DNA from 3 places in the Enterobacter sp. MGH 24 genome. Region 3 is predicted to be linked to each of the others. Evidence: predicted binding sites of a transcription regulator. Region 3 holds the regulator's gene; each other region holds the start of a gene.
The links. Region 3 encodes Fur, which represses iron uptake genes when iron is present. Its sites were predicted from a motif close to ATAATAATGAGAACNACTATCAA; they were not measured.

Region 1 (7,109 bases), 1.6 Mb from region 3:
TGAGCAAACCGACCGTCATCTGCTCGACATTGTGGCGGTGCAGCACCACTGAGTTTTTTAATCTGCTCCAACCGGGCTGAGGGTTTCCCAGGAATTTATTAACCTGAAGCGATGAATTTTGTATCAGTCAAGTGAATAACTTACAGCGATGTCCTGGTCCGGCGGTCATGTCGTTACAGAGTAGCAAGGAAAATGAAGTGAACGGAATGACCACCACAGCCGTATGTTCCCCCTCACCACAGCCCTCTCCCTCAAGGGAGAGGGAGTCGTCCGTGCAGGCATTGTTTTGTGGGGATCCCTCCTCCCACCTGAGGCAGGATTCCTTTTCCCCTCTCCAACCTCCTGCTTTTGCTGAAATTTAACAATTCAGATCTGGCTCCCAATGATTAACCACACAACGTGTGATGATTTATTTAGTTACATAATCATTGACGAGGGAGCATCATGATCACCATTGAGTTTGTTGTTATTCTCCTCTGCCTGCTGACGGGTACGCGTTTCGGCGGTATGGGGCTTGGGTTAATCAGCGGTATTGGTCTTTTTATTTTATGTTTTGTCTTTGGTCTGCAACCGGGTAAGCCGCCGGTAGACGTTATGCTGACCATCCTCGCGGTGATTGGTTGTGCCGCTACGCTGCAGACCGCCGGCGGCCTCAACGTCATGATGCAGTTTGCTGAACGTCTGCTGCGCAAACACCCGCAGCACATCACCCTGCTCGCCCCTTTCACCACCTGGATGCTGACCTTTCTGTGCGGCACCGGGCATGTGGTCTACACCATGTTCCCCATCATTGCGGATATCGCCCTGAAAAAAGGGATCCGCCCGGAGCGCCCCATGGCCGTGGCCTCGGTGGCATCACAGATGGCGATTACGGCTTCCCCCGTTTCCGTTGCCGTCGTGTCGCTGGTCTCCATCCTGGCGGCCCAGCATGGGATCGGCCACGCGTGGGGGATCCTGGAAATTCTCGCCGTGTCGGTTCCCGCTTCGCTTTTCGGCGTGGCCATTGCGGCCCTGTGGAGTTTACGCCGCGGAAAAGATTTGGCTGATGACGTGGAGTTTCAGGAAAAGCTGAAAGATCCTAAGCAGCGCGAGTTTATCTACGGCGGTACGGAGACGTTAATGAATCAGCGTTTCCCTAAACAGGCCTACTGGTCCACGTGGATTTTCTTTGCCGGTATTGCCGTGGTTGTCCTGCTGGGGGCATTCCCTGAACTGCGCCCCGCCTTTGAGCTGAAAGGCAAAATGACGGCGCTGTCGATGAACCTTGTCATTCAAATGATGATGTTAATTGCGGGCGCCGTGATGCTGATGGCCTGTAAGGTCAATGCGTCGGCGATTTCCAACGGTGCGGTGTTTAAGGCCGGTATGGTGGCGATCTTCTCGGTGTTCGGCGTGGCGTGGATGAGCGATACCTTTTTCCAGGCGCATCTTGATGAGCTAAAGCTGGCGCTGGAAGGCGTGGTGAAAAGCCACCCGTGGACGTATGCCATTGTGCTGTTTCTGGTGTCAAAACTGGTGAACAGCCAGGCGGCTGCGCTGACGGCCGTTGCGCCTATGGGCCTGATGCTCGGCATCGACCCGAAAATGCTGATCGCCTTTTTCCCGGCGTCATACGGCTATTTTGTCCTGCCGACCTATCCAAGTGATTTGGCCTGCATCGGATTTGACCGTTCAGGCACGACCCGCATCGGCAAATTTATCATCAACCACAGCTTTATTCTGCCAGGGCTGATTGGGGTAAGCTGCGCGTGCGCGGCGAGCTACCTGCTGGTCCAGACGTTCTTCTAACCGCATCAAAGGGCGACACATGCCGTCGCCCATTTCCCTGCTTTAGTGGGACTCACCCTGCGGGGTGAATCGCAGCTCAATCAGCGCGATGGCTTTCTGGATCGCACGAAGCGTGACCGGGTCAGCGGCAGCAGGATGGCTGGCGAAATCGATGTTTTTCAGCTGCGTAGACATCTTCTCGCGCACTTCAACCGGCGCAATCACGTCCAGAACATCAAGAATTTGTTTGATCACCAGCTGACAGGCGACAACGTCAGAGACCAGTTCCTGATCGGCGCTCAGGTTTTGTGACATGGGGGTTTTCTCCTTATTTAAAGGCCGCCATAGTATCAAAACACGCCCCCTGACATCTTCCCTTCGTCGCCTGCAGGCACAAAAAAACCCGCCGAAGCAGGTTTTTTTATCAGAACATGGCGCCCGGCGGCACGTCTTTGAACGTGCGGCAGTAATTGGCCCACATGCTTTTCAGGATTTTGCGCAGTTTCACGATGGTGCTCCATTAACTTGTTATACAACTTTATCGTCAACGTGCTTATAATATGACCATTATCACAAAAATCAACATTTTTGTGATGCACATCACATTTCTATCAGGGCATGGTCTGAAAGCGCTGACCTTTGACCCGTTGCGAAGAGTGAGGGCAGATTGTCCGGCTATTCCAGGCATTGCAGTGGGCATCTGCGGGTACGATAACGTATTTCCATCCACTCAGAGCGAACCATGAAAAGAGTCATTGTAGCCGGCACAATCCTGCTGCTCGCGGGGTGTAGTATCAACCGCCAGGCTGAAGTCAGCAGCCTCGACGCGCCGAACGGCATCGTCCGCCTCGACTACGGCCAGGCAGCGCTGCAAAATGCGTATTCCGATGAGTATGTAAATAACGGCACGGCGGCAAAAGCGTGTCAGAGTATGGGGTATGCCACAGCCTCAGCCTATGGTCAGCCCATTAAAACCTGCACCCTGACGAGCGGCTCTTTGTGCCTGAACGAGAGCGTGACTATCCAGTATAAATGTATGGGCTACGCCGTTAACCCTAAGTCAAATAATCCGTGGTATTAATCGAAGCTGCCAGCGCGTGCTGGCGGTTTATTTTATTACGAACAAAAACAATTCTCATTATTAGGTTATAAAAATCGCCAATGCGTTTTATTCCCATTCGTATTTTAAATAAATAAAATAAAAATTTTACGTTTTGCAAATAATTAAATAACAAATTATAGTGTCGCTCATTGTGAACCAGAAATAATAATCCGGAGCGTCACCATGCTGAAAACTGAAATGATCGACAAGCTCAACGCACAAATGAATCTTGAGCTTTTTTCATCCCTGCTCTACCAGCAGATGAGCGCGTGGTGCAGCTATCACAGCTTCGAAGGCGCGGCTGCGTTTCTGCGTCGTCACGCTCAGGAAGAGATGACCCACATGCAGCGTCTGTTTGATTATCTGACGGATACGGGCAGCCTGCCGCGCATTGAAACCGTGACGTCACCGTTTGCCGAGTATAATTCTCTCGATGAACTGTTCCGCGCCACCTACGAGCACGAGCAGCTGATCACGCAGAAAATTAACGAACTGGTTCATGCCGCGATGACCAGCCAGGATTATCCAACCTTTAATTTCCTTCAGTGGTACGTCGCTGAACAACACGAAGAAGAGAAGCTGTTTAAATCCGTGCTGGATAAATTATCTCTGGTGGGGAAATCCGGCGAAGGTCTTTACTTTATTGATAAAGAACTTTCCACTCTCGATACGCAGAATTAATTTCAGCGCGGTGCCGGTTTCCGGCACCGCGTTAATTGACCTTCCCTCCCCCGCATCTAAATACCCATTTTATTCCCCGTACGCCCTGTTTACGTCACGCCTGACCGTCGCCCCACGTCGTCGAATTGCCGGCAGCGCAATACGTAAACCTTTCATTACACCCCTTGTAACGGTGGTTTGACGAATTACCCCTTTTGCCTTACTCTGCGCCGCAGATTTATTCGCGGTTAAGCATCGTTGTAGAGGAAAGCGTGAAAAACAGAACCCTGGGAAGTATTTTTATCGTCGCCGGAACGACGATTGGCGCAGGAATGCTGGCAATGCCCCTGGCAGCCGCGGGCGTGGGATTTAGCATGACCCTGCTGCTGCTGGGCACGCTCTGGGCGCTGATGTGCTACACCGCCCTGCTGCTGCTTGAGGTTTACCAGCACGTGCCCGCCGACACCGGTCTGGGTTCGCTTGCGGCACGCTATCTGGGACGCTACGGCCAGTGGATAACCGGCTTTAGCATGATGTTCCTGATGTACGCCCTGACCGCCGCCTATATCAGCGGCGCCGGGGAACTTATCGCCTCCAGCGTCAACGACTGGTTTGGCTCTGACATTACCCCGGCGACGGGGGCTATCTTCTTTGCGCTCATCGGCGGCGGCGTGGTCTGCGTGGGGACATCGCTGGTCGATCTGTTTAACCGCTTTCTGTTCAGCGCCAAAATTCTCTTCCTGATTATCATGCTGGTGCTGCTGGCGCCGCACGTGCACAAGGTCAACCTGCTGACGCTGCCGCTGGAAAAAGGGCTGGCGCTTTCCGCGATCCCGGTCATTTTCACCTCGTTTGGCTTCCACGGCAGCGTGCCGAGCATCGTCAGCTATATGAACGGCGATATCCGCAAGCTGCGTCGCGTCTTTGTAATCGGCAGCGCGATCCCGCTGATCGCCTATATTTTCTGGCAGCTGGTGACGCTGGGCAGCATTGACTCCTCAACCTTTATTGGGCTGATGGCGCAACACGCTGGCCTGAACGGTTTTTTGCTGGCGCTGCGCGAAGTCGTCACCTCCCCGCACGTGGAGCTGGCGGTACACCTGTTTGCCGACCTGGCGCTGGCAACCTCGTTCCTGGGCGTGGCGCTCGGCCTGTTTGATTACCTGGCCGACCTGTTCCAGCGTCGCAATACCGCGGCTGGACGGTTGCAGACGGGGGCCATCACCTTCCTGCCGCCGCTCGCTTTTGCGCTGTTTTACCCACGCGGGTTTGTAATGGCGCTGGGCTATGCGGGGGTGGCGCTCTCTATCCTGGCCCTGCTGCTCCCTTCCCTGCTGGCGTGGAAAAGCCGCCAGCAGCATCCTCAGCAAGGATATCGCGTGGCGGGCGGAAAACCGCTGCTGTGCGTTGTGTTTGGCTGTGGGGTGGTGATTATTCTGGTGCAGGTGTTGATTGCAGCCGGGATGCTGCCGGAAGTGGGTTAAATAAAAAAAAGGGGCTATCATCAGCCCCTTTTTTTATCAGTGCAAACAGCAGCTCTTAAACTTCTTCCCGCTGCCGCAAGGACACGGATCGTTACGACCAACCTTCGTGCCGTTCACCGTCGGCTTCTTCACTTCCGGCTGCTGCGGGTTGTTAACCCAGTATTGATATAAACGCAGTGCCGCAGGCTGGATGCTTTCGATGCTGGCGATATACTCCTCTTCGGACAGTTCATCCAGCTTTTCGCTGTTCTCTTCCGTCCCGTGCAGCGCAATCACCTCAAGATCGGCCTTCAGGGCTTCCGGCAAGGCTGACCAGTCCGTCAGCGCCACGCCGCGCATATAGCCATAGCACCACTCTTCCACCACGGTATAGCTCTCACCGTCAACGTCGTTGTAACCGAACATCGGTTCAAACTGATCCGGATACTCGCTCAGGCGCTCGGCAATATCGTTCATATGCTTAAAGCAGAGATCGATAAAACGGTTCATCTCACGATCGTTTTTCCAGCGCGGAATGTACTTCTCGCCACCCCACACCGCCACCAGCCAGGCATCTGGCTCAACGACAACAGGACCGGAAAGCACTGCGGTAAGCATGCCGTCCAGTTCGGACACGTCAATCACGGACGCGTCATCATGGCCGTAAGACATTAACGTCTCTTCAAGCCACGCCATTTCGCTTTCATTCAATGGGCCTTCAGTCATCGCTGACACTCCTGCAAAAAAGGAAACGATCCTAACACATCTCTCACGCCTCTCCGGGCTGAAGTTTAGGTCTTTATTGCTGCAAAAACGTGCAAATCGTGACCGTTGCACAACTTATGGGCTTTATTGTTAACGATATGTGATCTCCGCTGTAATTTCTTCTCCTTCCGCAAGGCGGCATAACGCGGCGCTCTATACTCAAACATGTCGCATGCCCGTCAATGGGTTAACCATTCTGGCAACGTTTTTGCTTAACGTTCTTCGCGCGATCCTGCGCAGGGAAATCTCGCCGTAATATGCAGGATGCCGTCTGTATCTTGTTCGTTTAGTGCATTTTGTTCTTGCTCGTGTTTCGGATTGGCTGCGCCGTCGGGCGTTCGGGTTTACGCCGTGGTGCAAAAACCTCTTTGCTAAGGAACATAATAATGTCGCTGAAATTTATCAGAACTCCCCTTTCTCTCGTGTTGGCCGGTTGCCTGGTGACGGCGTTTTCCGCCCGGGCAGATATTGTGATTGGCGTGGCCGGGCCGTTCACCGGTCCGAATGCCACCTATGGCGATCAGTACTGGCACGGCGCAACGCAGGCCGCTGAAGACATCAATGCCGCAGGCGGCATTAACGGCGAGAAGATCAAACTGGTTCAGGGAGATGACGCCTGTGAGCCCAAGCAGGCCGTGGCCGTTGCCAACCGTTTAGTTGACCAGGATAAAGTCAACGCCGTGGTCGGCCATTTCTGCTCCTCTTCCACCATGCCCGCCTCCGAGGTGTATAGCGACGCAGGCATTATTGCGATTACCCCCGGCTCAACTAACCCGCTGATCACCGAGCGCGGCATGAGCGACATGTTCCGCATGTGCGGCCGCGATGACCAGCAGGGTCAGGTGGCCAGCGACTTCATCATCGACAAGCTGAAAGCCAAGCGCGTGGTGATTATTCACGATAAAGACACCTATGGTCAGGGTCTGGCTGACGCCACCAAAGCGGCGCTGGCGAAACGCGGGGTTCAGGATGTGATGTATGAGGGGTTATCCCGCGGTGAAAAAGACTTTAACGCGCTGGTGACGAAGATCGGCGCGCAGAAACCGGACGTCGTGTTCTTCGGCGGCTGTCACCCGGAAGCCGGTCCGCTGGTTCGCCAGATGCGCGAACAGGGCGTGCAGGCGAAATTCTTCTCCGGCGACTGTATTGTCAACGAAGAGATGGTGACCGCCGCGGGTGGCCCGCAGTACACCAACGGTATTTACATGACCTTCGGTAAAGATCCGCGCCTGATCCCGGACGGTAAAGCGGTTATCGAGAAATTCCGCGCCGGTAAATTTGAACCGGAAGGTTACACCCTTTACTCCTATGCCTCCGTCCAGGCCATTGCCGCGGCCTTCAAGGCGACCGGC
Region 2 (7,109 bases), 1.7 Mb from region 3:
TTTGTTGACCTCAACGCGCACTTCCGTTGGGCCGCCCAATTGCTGCGCCATCTGCTGGCTCAGGAATTCGTAGTGCTGCGCCCAGCGCAGGCCAGCGTCTTCCGCCGCTTCGTTGGAGTAGAGCGAAATGCCCAGCTCACGGTAGATTTCACGGCGAAACGCCGGGGGAACGACGAGCTGCGTGCCGTCCTCCAGCTGCAGTTTATCGGTCATCAGCATACGGACTTCGTAGGCCAGGACCTTATTAAACTGCTGGAGGCTCGGCAGGATCGCAAAGTTCAGCACCACCAGATAGGTCGTCACCAGGCTGACGAACAGCAGGGTGACGATCAATAACAGGGTGCGGGCAAACGAGCTACGCGGCGAGAAGCGCATTCGCCTCATGCTTTAGAGCCGTCCGGGACGAACACGTAGCCCAGACCCCATACGGTCTGAATATAACGAGGATGCGCAGGATCTTCTTCCACCATGCGGCGCAGACGGGAGATCTGCACGTCGATAGAGCGTTCCATTGCGGAGTATTCGCGACCGCGCGCCAGGTTCATCAGCTTGTCACGGGAAAGCGGTTCACGCGGGTGGCTGACCAGCGCTTTCAGGACCGCAAACTCGCCGCTGGTGAGCGGCATTGGCTCGTCTTCACGGAACATCTCGCGCGTGCCGAGGTTCAGCTTGAACTTGCCGAAGGCGATGACGGCTTCTTCCTGCGACGGTGCGCCAGGCAGTTCGTTCGCCTGACGGCGGAGAACAGCGCGAATACGCGCCAGCAGTTCACGCGGGTTAAACGGTTTTGGAATATAGTCGTCGGCGCCGATTTCGAGGCCCACGATACGGTCAACTTCTTCGCCCTTCGCCGTCACCATGATGATCGGCATCGGGTTGCTCTGGCTGCGCAGACGGCGGCAGATAGAGAGCCCATCTTCGCCAGGCAGCATCAGGTCGAGAACCATCAGGTGGAAAGATTCACGGGTCAGCAGACGGTCCATCTGCTCAGCGTTCGCGACGCTACGAACCTGGAAGCCCTGCTCGGTCAGATAACGTTCCAGCAGCGCACGCAGGCGCATGTCGTCATCCACGACCAGAATTTTGTAGTTCTCTTGCATTGTGTGTACTCCCAAAGGTTCGGATAGTCTTTGTAACAGCGTATTCTAAAAAAGTGCACGTATTCGACCAGCTAATTCTGGTATAAATTCTAGTCGAAATTGTTACAAAGCATATTTAACAGCAGCTTATCTGCTCATTTCATCACATAAATCATTATTAATCCTGTCTGTTACACTGTGTGGTACGTATTGTGCGCAAGACAGTTAACCGGCAGGCAGCAAAGGCTTTACCATGAAAACGCCCCTGATCACCCGCGAAGGGTACGAAAAGCTCAAAAAAGAGATGGATTACCTCTGGCGCGAGGAGCGTCCTGAAGTAACCAAAAAGGTCACCTGGGCAGCAAGCCTGGGCGATCGCAGCGAAAACGCTGACTACCAGTACAATAAAAAGCGGCTGCGCGAAATTGACCGCCGGGTTCGCTATCTGACCAAGTGCCTCGAGAATCTCAAAATTGTCGATTACTCCCCGCAGCAGGAGGGCAAAGTGTTCTTCGGCGCGTGGGTGGAGATTGAAAACGACGACGGTGACACCCTGCGTTTTCGTATTGTCGGCTACGATGAAATTTTTGGTCGTAAGGATTACATCTCCATCGACTCCCCGATGGCCCGCGCGCTGCTGAAAAAGGAAGTGGGCGACCTGGCCGTCGTTCAGACCCCAGCCGGAGAAGCCAGCTGGTACGTCAATGAGATCGTCTACGTAAAATAGTCCGAGAGCGCCCTCCCCGGCTGGCATTTTGCCGTGTCAGCCCGTATAACTATCCCCTGATTTTTCGACTCAACAGATGATAAAGCCATGATGAAAGATTCGCTCTGCCGCATTATTGCGGGTGATATTCAGGCCAGAGCCGAACAGGTAGAAGCTGCCGTTCGCCTGCTTGATGAAGGGAACACCGTGCCGTTTATTGCACGCTATCGTAAGGAAGTCACCGGCGGTCTGGACGACACGCAGCTGCGTAACCTGGAGACCCGTCTGGGCTATCTGCGCGAGCTGGAAGAACGTCGTCAGGCGATCCTCAAATCCATCGGCGAACAGGGCAAGCTGACCGGCGAGCTGGAAAGCGCCATTAACGGTACCCTGAGCAAAACCGAACTCGAAGATCTCTATCTTCCGTATAAACCAAAGCGCCGCACGCGCGGGCAGATTGCGATTGAAGCGGGCCTTGAGCCGCTGGCCGACCTGCTGTGGAACGAGCCGTCCCATGACCCGGAAACCGAAGCGGCGAAATTTATCGACGCCGACAAAGGCGTAGCGGACACCAAGGCCGCCCTCGACGGCGCGCGCTACATTCTGATGGAGCGCTTCGCCGAAGACGCCGCCCTGCTCGCTAAAGTGCGTGATTACCTGTGGAAGAATGCCCACATCGTCTCTACCGTCGTCGCGGGTAAAGAGGAAGAAGGCGCGAAATTCCGTGACTACTTCGATCACCACGAACCGATCTCCACTACGCCTTCACACCGCGCGCTGGCGATGTTCCGCGGCCGCAACGAAGGCGTGCTCCAGCTCTCCCTGAACGCCGACCCGCAGTTCGACGAGCCGCCGAAAGAGAGCCACTGCGAGCAGATCATTATCGACCATCTTGGCCTGCGCCTGAACAACGCCCCGGCGGACAGCTGGCGCAAAGGCGTGGTGAGCTGGACCTGGCGCATCAAGGTGCTGATGCACCTCGAAACCGAGCTGATGGGCACCGTGCGCGAGCGCGCCGAAGACGAAGCGATCAACGTCTTCGCCCGTAACCTGCACGACCTGCTGATGGCTGCTCCTGCTGGCCTGCGCGCCACCATGGGTCTCGATCCGGGTCTGCGTACCGGCGTGAAGGTCGCCGTGGTTGACGGCACCGGCAAGCTGGTTGCCACCGACACCATTTACCCGCACACCGGCCAGGCGGCGAAAGCGGCCGTCGTGGTGGCGGCGCTGTGCGAAAAATACAACGTGGAGCTGGTTGCCATCGGTAACGGTACGGCCTCACGCGAAACCGAGCGTTTCTACCTCGACGTGCAGAAGCAGTTCCCGAAAGTGACGGCGCAGAAAGTGATCGTCAGCGAAGCGGGGGCATCCGTCTATTCCGCGTCCGAGCTGGCGGCGCAAGAGTTCCCGGACCTGGACGTTTCCCTGCGCGGCGCGGTCTCGATCGCTCGCCGCCTGCAGGATCCGCTGGCGGAGCTGGTGAAGATCGACCCGAAATCCATCGGCGTGGGCCAGTATCAGCACGACGTGAGCCAGACGCAGCTGGCGCGCAAGCTGGATGCTGTCGTGGAAGACTGCGTAAACGCCGTCGGCGTTGACCTGAACACCGCCTCCGTTCCGCTGCTGACCCGCGTGGCGGGCTTAACGCGCATGATGGCGCAGAACATCGTCGCCTGGCGTGATGAGAACGGTCAGTTCCAGAACCGTCAGCAGCTGCTGAAGGTGAGCCGTCTGGGGCCAAAAGCCTTTGAGCAGTGTGCGGGCTTCCTGCGCATCAACCACGGCGATAACCCGCTGGATGCCTCTACCGTTCACCCGGAAGCCTATCCGGTTGTCGAGCGTATTCTGGCCGCCACCCAGCAGGCGCTGAAAGACCTGATGGGCGACAGCAGCGCCCTGCGCAACCTGAAAGCCGTTGATTTCACCGACGACAAATTTGGTGTTCCAACCGTCACCGACATCATCAAAGAGCTGGAAAAGCCGGGCCGCGATCCGCGTCCTGAGTTCAAAACGGCGACCTTTGCTGACGGCGTGGAAACCATGAACGACCTGCTGCCCGGCATGGTGCTGGAAGGCGCGGTGACCAACGTCACCAACTTTGGCGCGTTTGTGGATATCGGCGTGCATCAGGACGGTCTGGTGCATATCTCATCCCTCGCCGACAAGTTCGTTGAAGACCCGCACACCGTGGTCAAAGCGGGCGACATCGTGAAGGTCAAAGTGCTGGAAGTGGATCTGCAGCGCAAGCGTATCGCCCTGACCATGCGTCTGGACGAGCAGCCGGGCGACACCAACGCGCGTCGTGGCGGCAATGGCGGTGGTCGCGAGCAGCAGCGCCCGGCCGCGAAGGCCGCGAAACCTCGCGGACGTGATGCACAGCCTGCAGGCAACAGCGCGATGATGGATGCGCTGGCGGCAGCGATGGGTAAGAAACGCTAAGGTTGTCAACGCCCGGTGGCGCTGCGCTTACCGGGCCTACGCTTTTGTAGGCCGGGCAAACGCAGTGCCGCCCGGCAAGCAGGCCGCAGCGAATTAAAATAAATAGGATGTAGCCATATTTAAACCACGAATTATCACCCCGTTAACAAATACTCCCCTTTTCGTTTTCCTGGCAATTCAGCAAATATTGAGCAAGGTCAAACAGGCCGTAAATTAATACCGCAAACAACATTCCGTCACAGTTTTAATATTGCTGATAAAAACTATTCTCATTATCATCCCATAGTAGATAATTTAACCTTTCGTGGAATCAGGCGTTATGCAATTCACTCCAGACAGTGCATGGAAGATTACCGGTTTTACCCGCGAAATTAGCCCGGCCTATCGGCAAAAGCTGCTGTCGCTGGGCATGCTGCCCGGCTCGTCATTCCAGGTCGTGCGCGTGGCGCCGCTAGGTGACCCGGTTCATATCGAAACCCGCCGCGTGAATCTGGTGCTGCGTAAGAAAGACCTCGCGTTAATTGAAGTCGAAGCCTTATCCCGATAACAAGCCAGCGGTTTCAGTGAGTCTAAAAAAAATGAAAAAGTTAACTATTGGCTTAATTGGCAATCCTAATTCCGGCAAGACCACCCTTTTTAACCAGCTGACCGGAGCCCGCCAGCGCGTGGGCAACTGGGCGGGCGTGACGGTTGAGCGTAAAGAGGGCCAGTTCACGACAACGGACAGCCAGGTGACGCTGGTTGACCTTCCCGGCACCTACTCCTTAACCACCATTTCGTCGCAAACTTCGCTGGATGAGCAGATTGCCTGCCACTATATTCTTGGCGGCGACGCGGACCTGCTGATCAACGTGGTCGACGCTTCCAATCTCGAACGTAACCTTTATCTGACGCTGCAGTTGCTGGAGCTGGGGATCCCCTGCATCGTGGCGCTCAACATGCTCGACATAGCGGAGAAACAAAAGCTGCGTATCGACGTCGATGCCCTCTCCGCGCGCCTGGGTTGCCCGGTCGTTCCGCTGGTCTCGACGCGCGCTCGCGGTATTGATGCGCTGAAGCTGGCCATTGACCGTCACCAGGGTAATCGCGACATTGAGCTGGTGCATTACGCACAGCCTCTCCTGCGCGAAGCCTATGTGCTGGCGCAGGAGATGGACACAAGCATGCCTGCGAAACAGCGCCTGTGGCTTGGTCTGCAGATGCTGGAAGGGGATATCTACAGCCGCGCTTACGCCGGGCATGCGGCAGATAAGCTGGACGCGACGGTAGCTCGTCTTAGCGACGAGCTGGACGACCCGGCGCTGCACATCGCCGATGCACGTTACCAGGCCATCGCCTCGATTTGCGACGTGGTCAGTAACGCCCTGACGGCAGAACCCAGCCGCTTTACGGCGGCGGTGGATAAAGTGGTGCTTAACCGCTTCCTCGGTTTGCCCATCTTCCTGCTGGTGATGTACGTGATGTTCCTGCTCGCCATTAACATCGGCGGCGCACTCCAGCCTATTTTCGACGCCGGTTCCGTCGCGATCTTCGTCCACGGTATTCAGTGGGTGGGTTACACCCTGCACTTCCCGGAATGGTTAACCATCTTCCTCGCGCAGGGGATCGGCGGCGGTATCAACACCGTTCTGCCGCTGGTGCCGCAGATCGGCATGATGTATCTGTTCCTCTCGTTCCTGGAAGATTCCGGCTACATGGCGCGCGCCGCGTTCGTGATGGATCGTCTGATGCAGGCGCTGGGTCTGCCGGGTAAATCCTTCGTCCCGCTGATTGTCGGCTTCGGCTGTAACGTGCCGTCGGTGATGGGCGCGCGCACGCTTGATGCGCCGCGTGAACGTCTGATGACCATCATGATGGCGCCGTTTATGTCCTGCGGTGCCCGTCTGGCCATCTTTGCGGTCTTTGCCGCAGCCTTCTTTGGCCAACAGGGCGCGCTGGCGGTCTTTTCGCTGTATGTGCTGGGTATTGTGATGGCGATCCTCACCGGTCTGATGCTGAAGCACACCATCATGCGCGGTGAAGCGTCACCGTTTGTGATGGAGCTGCCGGTGTATCACGTGCCACATCTGAAAAGCCTGGCGATCCAGACCTGGCAGCGCCTGAAAGGCTTTGTGCTGCGCGCCGGTAAGGTGATTGTCATCGTCAGCATTTTCCTGAGCGCGCTGAACAGCTTCACCCTCAGCGGGCAGGCGGCAGATAACATCAACGACTCGGCCCTCGCCTCCGTCAGCCGCGTCATCACGCCCGTTTTCAAACCGATTGGCGTGCATGAGGATAACTGGCAGGCAACCGTCGGGCTGTTCACCGGTGCGATGGCAAAAGAGGTGGTTGTCGGCACCCTGAACACGCTTTATACCGCTGAGAACATTCAGGAACAGGAATTTAATCCGGCAGAGTTTCATCTCGGTCATGAACTGCTGGGTGCCGTAGAGGAGACCTGGCAGAGCCTGAAAGACACCTTCAGCCTGAGCGTGCTGGCGAACCCAATTGAAGCGAGCAAAGGCGACGGTGAAATGGCGACGGGAGCCATGGGCGTGATGAGCGAGAAATTTGGCAGCGCGTCCGCGGCCTACAGCTACCTCATCTTTGTTCTGCTCTACATTCCGTGCATCTCGGTGATGGGGGCGATTGCCCGCGAGTCCAGCCGCGGCTGGATGGGCTTCTCCATCCTGTGGGGGTTAAACATTGCGTACTCGCTGTCGACGCTCTTTTATCAAACCGTTAACTTCAGCCAGCATCCGCGCTACAGCCTGGTCTGCATTCTCGCGGTTGTGCTGTTTAACATAATAGTGCTCGGTCTTCTGCGGCGGGCACGCAGCCGCGTCGACATCGACCTGCTGGCAAACCGTAAAACCGCCGCGACCTGCTGCAGCAGCCCGGCGGGC
Region 3 (7,109 bases):
CCAGCTTGAGACGTTACGCAGCCAGGCATAAGTCTGAAAATTCCCTTTATCGCCCTTTTCATGTAGCACAGAGTGCAGTCCTGCGCGATAGCTGTTTCCGCAGGGTTGCCAGTTCTGCTATTATTGCCCTTATCCGTGGCCGAATTGCGCCACCATACTATTAAGTTTCAAGAGGTTATTTTACTCATGGCAATCATCGGCATTTTCTTTGGCAGTGATACCGGCAATACCGAAAATATCGCAAAAAACATTCAAAAACAGCTCGGTAAAGACGTTGCTGATGTGCATGACATCGCCAAGAGCAGCAAAGAAGATCTGGAAGGCTATGACATTCTGCTGCTGGGTATTCCTACCTGGTACTACGGTGAAGCCCAGTGCGACTGGGATGATTTCTTCCCGACCCTGGAAGAAGTGGACTTCAACGGTAAGCTGGTGGCCCTGTTTGGCTGCGGCGATCAGGAAGACTACGCTGAGTACTTCTGTGACGCGCTGGGTACTATCCGCGACATCATTGAGCCGAATGGCGCAGTGATCGTCGGCCACTGGCCAACTGCCGGTTACCACTTCGAAGCGTCTAAAGGCCTGGCCGATGACGATCACTTCGTGGGTCTGGCCATCGACGAAGACCGTCAGCCAGAACTGACTGTCGAGCGCGTTGAGAAGTGGGTTAAGCAGATCCGTGAGGAACTGCACCTGGACGATATTCTGAACGCCTGATTTTTATCGCGGCGCAGCGGCGGCTGCGCCCGTGCTCCAGGTCAAACCGATTAAATTAATCGCTACAATCTTTTAACTTTTTCGCCCAGACCTGTACAATGTCTCCCTGATAAAATGTGGTTTTCCATTGAGCAAGTTTGTTGGTGATACCCCATTTTTATAAGCATATTTTGCCTGAGACTTGCAGTTTTCATTTAGCCATGGCAGTTCTATAATGAGACACATTATCCCAGGTGCATTTTCTGTCACTTCCTACAGAAGTGAATCGTTTAGCAACAGGACAGATTCCGCATGACTGACAACAATACCGCATTAAAGAAGGCTGGCCTGAAAGTTACGCTTCCTCGGTTAAAAATCCTTGAAGTGCTTCAGGGTCCAGACAATCACCATGTCAGTGCGGAAGACCTTTATAAACGTCTTATCGACATGGGTGAAGAGATTGGGCTGGCTACCGTCTATCGCGTGCTGAACCAGTTTGATGACGCGGGCATTGTTACCCGTCATAATTTCGAAGGCGGTAAATCTGTTTTCGAACTGACCCAGCAGCAGCACCACGATCACCTGATCTGCCTCGATTGCGGCAAGGTCATTGAATTTAGCGATGATTCCATTGAATCACGCCAGCGTGAAATCGCGGCGCGTCATGGCATCCGCCTGACCAACCACAGCCTGTACCTTTATGGTCACTGCGCTGAAGGCGATTGCCGCGAAGACGATCACGCGCACGACGCGAAATAATCAGTATTCATACTCTGAGCCAGCCGCAAGGTTGGCTTTTTTTTTGCCAAAAAAATGCCCGGTGGCGCTGCGCTTACCGGGCCTACGGGCTATGACACCTTTGTAGGCCCGGTAAGCGCAGCGCCACCGGGCGTAAAGCAACTTATTTATTGTTGTTGCGTATCTCGTTCCAGATCTTATCGCAACGCTTCGCCACTTCCTGATCGTTACCGGTTTTACGCGCCTGAATACAGGCCTGGTAATCCATCACGCGGACATTTTCCTGCGTCGCAAACTGCTCATGCGCTTTCTCTTTCTTCAGCACATTCAATACGCTCTGACAGGCTTCAATCTTCTCTGGCGATCCTTCAGCGGTATTGATGCACGCGCTATACGCCTCCTTCAGGCGGGAATCTTCTTTGGGTGCCTGAGTCTGAGCACATGCCACCAGACCTGACGCCAGCAGCGCGATAGTTACGATTTTTTTCATCATGTACAGTCTCCGGTCCGGCGGGCGCTAACCCGCCGGACAATTCATCAGAAGATGGTGAACGGTGCGATAACCATGAATTTCACGTCACGTTCATCCTGGAAGATGTTTCCGTAACCGCCCGCGTAGCTCGGGATATCGGAGTGGTTGTCATACTGAGTGAAGTGCAGTTTGAACATTGTGCCTTTCGCACGGCCATCCTGCAGGGTATAGATAGCATCGAGGCTGTAGGAAGACTCTTTCAGGCGATAGTTTGGATCGTAGTAGGCGTCCGGTGTTGCCATATCGGCAGGTTTTGCATCCCAGGCGTAAGCGTAAGATGCGCCCACCGCCCAGCCAGGCAGGTTCCAGTTTTTCAGGTCATACATTGCGCCGAAGAAGACCGCTTTCTCGCCGTCGGCGTTGAAGTCGGAACGGTTATCCCACCAGATATCAAGACGACCGTTGGAGGAGGCATAGGTCGGGGTCATACGCTGCAGGAAGTAGCCCTGCTGCCCTTCCGCCTTCACCCATGTGCCCTCCAGACGTAAATCAACCTGACCGACCTTGTAGCCGAAAGTTAACGCCTGCAGCCACGCGGTGCCGTCATAAATGTCATTGACGCCGCCGTTACTGACTTTATCGCGCGTACCGTAGAACTGGTAGCTGGTGCTCAGCGGGCTACCCGCGACATCGAATTTATAGCTGGCCTTGGCAAAGTACTGATCGATATAGCCTTGTGCCTGACCGAATGCCGCTTCAAGCACCAGATCGTTTTTGAAGTCGTACTTCGCGCCCAGCGAGTGCAGATAATCGACTTTGGTTTTTTTATCATTCTGGTAGAACTTGTCCATCTCGATGTGCCACGGCGCTTTGTACTCGTTGGTCCACATATAGGAGAAGCTCAACGCACCCGCATCACCGTAGTCAAAGTTAGCCCCGGCTTCCGCACCCTGATAGGTACCCGGCATAAAGCTCCAGTGCGGCGCTAACAGGGTCTGGCCAGTTGGCTGAATATAACCACCGCGCGCCCATACCGGACCGTATTTAAATTTCGCGGCGGCTTTGTAAAGGCTGATACCGCTCTTATCCCCGGACCAGTCTTCTTTATACGCTTTGTTGCTGGAGGAGAAGGCAATTTCGTTCGGATGGCCGCTGTCGCCGTTTTCCGCCATTTCAATCGCGGTGAACGCAGCAATATCCAAACCGAACATATCTGCGGCATAGCCTGACTGGAAGTCCAGGTTGGCGTTCCAGGTGGAATGAGAAAGGTTGGTTTTATATTTGTCTTCAGTGACGTCTTTACGGTCACGTTCACGCTGCCAGTAATAGATACCGCCCGTGAGGGTAGAATCGTCGATGAAGCCCGCGGCTTTCGCCTCTGGTGTCACCACCAGGCCCGACATTGCTGTCACACCGGCAATAGCCAGCGCCAGCGCACTACGTTTGCCACTGAACGTACGCATAGATTATTCCTCTTTGACGAATTAAAACGCCTGAAACGGCGTAAATAAAAAAGACCAAATGGTCAGGGGTAGTTTTAAATACCCTCGAATTAACTACCGTCTTTAGGTTATTTTTCGCGACGCGAATTATCAATGCTTTTTAGCGGACAAAAGTCAGGATTATGACGAAGTGCACATAATTGGTAGTGATTTGTAACATTTACAGGAAGGCGAGGAATGACGGGGAATTATCAGGTATTTCAGTGGATAGACGTGAGTTCTCTTTCCTTTTTTATCACCTTTTTGATTTTCGTAATGACACAAACTTTTTTTTAAAAAATAAGTAGCACCTCATTGACCTGATATTTTCATGATGTCGCTTTAGGCCCTTGCTTAATACCCTGATCGTTAAATAAAAAAACGCCGCATAATGCGGCGTTTGTCTCTCATTGACCAGAGCAGCAATATTATTCGCCGATCTTTGTCCAGGTATCACGCAGACCTACGGTACGGTTAAATACCGGTTTTTCCGCCGTGCTGTAACGGCTGTCCAGGCAGAAGTAACCTTCACGTTCGAACTGGAACGCTTTGCCCGCTTCAGCGGCTTTCAGAGAAGGCTCCGCATAACCCTGCTTGATCACCAGAGATTCCGGGTTGATGGTCGCCAGGAAGTCTTCCGCAGCTCCTGGGTTAGGCACGCTGAACAGACGATCGTACAGACGAATTTCTACCGGCAGCGCGTGGGATGCGCTCACCCAGTGAATAACGCCTTTCACCTTGCGGCCGTCTGCCGGATCTTTGCTCAGGGTCTCGGCGTCGTAAGAACAGAAGATGGTAGTGATATTCCCTTCTGCATCTTTCTCTACGCGCTCGGCTTTGATGACGTAGGCATTACGCAGACGCACTTCTTTACCCAGCACCAGACGCTTGTACTGCTTGTTGGCTTCTTCGCGGAAGTCAGCGCGGTCAATCCAGATATCACCGCTGAACGGCACGTCACGGCTTCCCATTTCCGGTTTGTTCGGATGGTTAGGCATGGCAACCAGCTCGCTTTCACCCTGCGGATAGTTTTCGATAACCAGTTTCACCGGGTCGATCACCGCCATCGCGCGTGGGGCGTTTTCGTTGAGATCTTCGCGAATGCAGGACTCCAGGGAAGCCATCTCAATGGTGTTGTCCTGCTTGGTCACGCCGATGCGCTTGCAGAACTCACGAATAGAGGCGGCAGTGTAACCACGACGGCGCAAACCAGAAATGGTAGGCATACGCGGGTCATCCCAGCCTTCAACGTGCTTGTCGGTCACCAGCAGGTTCAGCTTACGCTTGGACATCACGGTGTATTCCAGATTCAGACGAGAGAACTCGTACTGGCGCGGATGCACAGGAATGGTGATGTTATCCAGTACCCAGTCGTACAGACGACGGTTGTCCTGGAATTCCAGCGTACACAGGGAGTGAGTAATACCTTCCAGCGCATCGCTGATGCAGTGGGTGAAGTCGTACATCGGGTAGATGCACCACTTGTTGCCGGTCTGGTGGTGTTCTGCGAACTTGATGCGGTACAGCACCGGATCGCGCATCACGATGAACGGAGACGCCATGTCGATTTTGGCACGCAGGCACGCTTTGCCTTCTTCGAAGCCGCCGGCACGCATTTTTTCAAACAGCGCCAGGTTCTCTTCCACGCTGCGATCGCGGAACGGGCTGTTTTTTCCCGGCGCGGTCAGCGTACCGCGATATTCACGGATTTCATCTGCAGACAGTTCATCAACATACGCCAGACCTTTATTGATCAGTTCAACCGCGTAGGCGTACAGCTGATCGAAATAGTCAGAGGAGTAGCAGATATCGCCAGACCAGTTGAAGCCCAGCCATTGCACATCATTCTTGATGGACTCAACGTATTCGATGTCTTCTTTTACTGGGTTGGTATCATCGAAACGCAGGTTGCACTGTCCCTGGTAGTCTTGCGCAATGCCAAAGTTCAGGCAAATGGACTTCGCATGCCCGATATGCAGGTAGCCGTTCGGCTCCGGCGGGAAGCGGGTATGAATTGTGGTGTGCTTACCACTGGCCAGATCTTCATCGATGATCTGACGAATAAAGTTACTCGGGCGGGCTTCTGCCTCACTCATCGTGGATTCCTCAAAGCGTAAACAACGTATAACGGCGTATGATCTTATAAGCCGGACGTAGTGACAACCCTTAGTTACGGAAAATACGTCTCTGATGAAAATAATGGGGGCATTTGCTGCAAAAAAAAGCGGCGGAGGATATCCCCCGCCGCTTAAGGCATGACTCTACTCAGGAGCGATTACTTGCCTTTAATCTCGTACAGCGGCGTTTGACCCGCGACAACCTGACCTTTCGCCTGAATGACCAGGCCACTGAAGTCATCAATGTTGCTGCAAACGACCGGACTTATCATGGAGCGCGCGTTGGCGTTCAGGAAGTCCAGATCCATTTCCAGAATCGGCTGCCCGGCCACCACTTCAGCCCCCTCTTCCACCAGGCGAGTAAAGCCCTGGCCGTTCAGCGCAACGGTATCGATACCCATATGGACAACGATCTCCGCACCATTTTCGGTTTCGAGGCAGAACGCGTGGTTGGTATTGAAGATTTTCACGATGGTACCGGCTGCCGGAGACACAACGGTTTTTTCCGTTGGTTTCACCGCCACACCGTCACCGACCGCTTTGCTGGCGAAGGCTTCATCGGGCACCTGCTCAAGGTCAACTACATCACCCGTTACCGGAGAGACCAAAGAGGCTACCGTCACGGCGTTAGGCACGGCCTGCGGCTTTGCTACCGGGGCAACCGTGCTCGCAGGCGCGCTGTCGACTGATGCCGCCGCTACCGGGCCACGCGCAACCACTTTCTTCATTTCGTCACCGATGGATTCCGCTTTGGCACCCACGATAACCTGGATAGTTTGTTTGTTCAGTTTAACGACACCCGATGCGCCAAGGCGTTTACACATCGCGTCGCTTACGCGTGCAGAGTCACCCACCGTCAGACGCAGACGGGTGATACAGGCATCAATGGCTTTCAGGTTGTCAGTCCCTCCGACGGCAGCGATATAGTTTGTCGCCAGCTGGGTCAACCCCTCCTCGGTATTGCTGTTGGCTTCGCTGGTTACTACTTCGTCGTTGGTATCTTCGCGGCCCGGCGTTTTGAGGTTAAACATACGAATAACCGCAGTGAACAGGACGAAGTAGATGACGAAGAAGACCAGACCCATTACCACCAGCATCCAGACGTTCTTGCTTGCCGCCGGCAGGTTGTACATCAGCACGTAGTCGATCGCGCCTGCAGAGAAGGAGAAGCCAGCATGGATACCCAGCAGGGTTGCCACAAACAGGCTGATACCGGTAAGTACCGCATGCATGAGGTACAGTACCGGAGCCAGGAACATGAACAAGAATTCCAGCGGCTCGGTTACACCAGTCAGGAATGCGGTAATCGCAACGGACAGCAGCATGCCGCCAACCATTGGGCGACGCGCTTTTGGCGCAGCCAGGTACATTGCCAGCGCAGCGCCCGGCAGACCAAACATCATGATTGGGAAGAAGCCAGACATGAACATGCCTGCGGTGCCGTCACCCGCGTAGAAGCGGTTAATATCGCCATGGAATACGGTACCCGCAGCATTGGTGAACTCACCAATCTGGAACCATGCGATAGTGTTCAGCACCTGATGCAGACCGGTTGGGATCAGCAGACGGTTGATAAAACCAAAGATACCCGAGCCAACTGCACCC

Region 1: a site for Fur is predicted at 2,890-2,912, ahead of ftnA (non-heme ferritin). Genes of this name have one in related genera too.
Region 2: a site for Fur is predicted at 4,481-4,503, ahead of feoA (ferrous iron transporter A). Genes of this name have one in related genera too.

What each region holds. Positions count from the first base shown of each region.
Region 1 is NZ_KI535657.1:4,294,982-4,302,090, forward strand. Features, by position in the region: gene L370_RS01920 (non-heme ferritin-like protein) at 1-52, shown strand, start outside; gene L370_RS01915 (anaerobic C4-dicarboxylate transporter) at 445-1,788, shown strand; gene L370_RS01910 (DUF2766 family protein) at 1,831-2,082, opposite strand; gene azuC (stress response protein AzuC) at 2,192-2,275, opposite strand; gene yecR (YecR family lipoprotein) at 2,510-2,848, shown strand; gene ftnA (non-heme ferritin) at 3,053-3,550, shown strand; gene tyrP (tyrosine transporter TyrP) at 3,862-5,013, shown strand; gene L370_RS01890 (YecA/YgfB family protein) at 5,050-5,718, opposite strand; gene L370_RS01885 (branched-chain amino acid ABC transporter substrate-binding protein) at 6,144-7,109, shown strand, end outside.
Region 2 is NZ_KI535657.1:1,068,239-1,075,347, forward strand. Features, by position in the region: gene envZ (two-component system sensor histidine kinase EnvZ) at 1-384, opposite strand, end outside; gene ompR (osmolarity response regulator transcription factor OmpR) at 381-1,100, opposite strand; gene greB (transcription elongation factor GreB) at 1,333-1,806, shown strand; gene L370_RS16635 (Tex family protein) at 1,894-4,224, shown strand; gene feoA (ferrous iron transporter A) at 4,544-4,771, shown strand; gene feoB (Fe(2+) transporter permease subunit FeoB) at 4,803-7,109, shown strand, end outside.
Region 3 is NZ_KI535657.1:2,738,217-2,745,325, reverse strand. Features, by position in the region: gene ybfE (LexA regulated protein) at 1-31, shown strand, start outside; gene fldA (flavodoxin FldA) at 187-717, shown strand; gene fur (ferric iron uptake transcriptional regulator) at 1,009-1,455, shown strand; gene chiQ (ChiQ/YbfN family lipoprotein) at 1,598-1,924, opposite strand; gene chiP (chitoporin ChiP) at 1,972-3,369, opposite strand; gene glnS (glutamine--tRNA ligase) at 3,816-5,483, opposite strand; gene nagE (PTS N-acetyl glucosamine transporter subunit IIABC) at 5,663-7,109, opposite strand, start outside.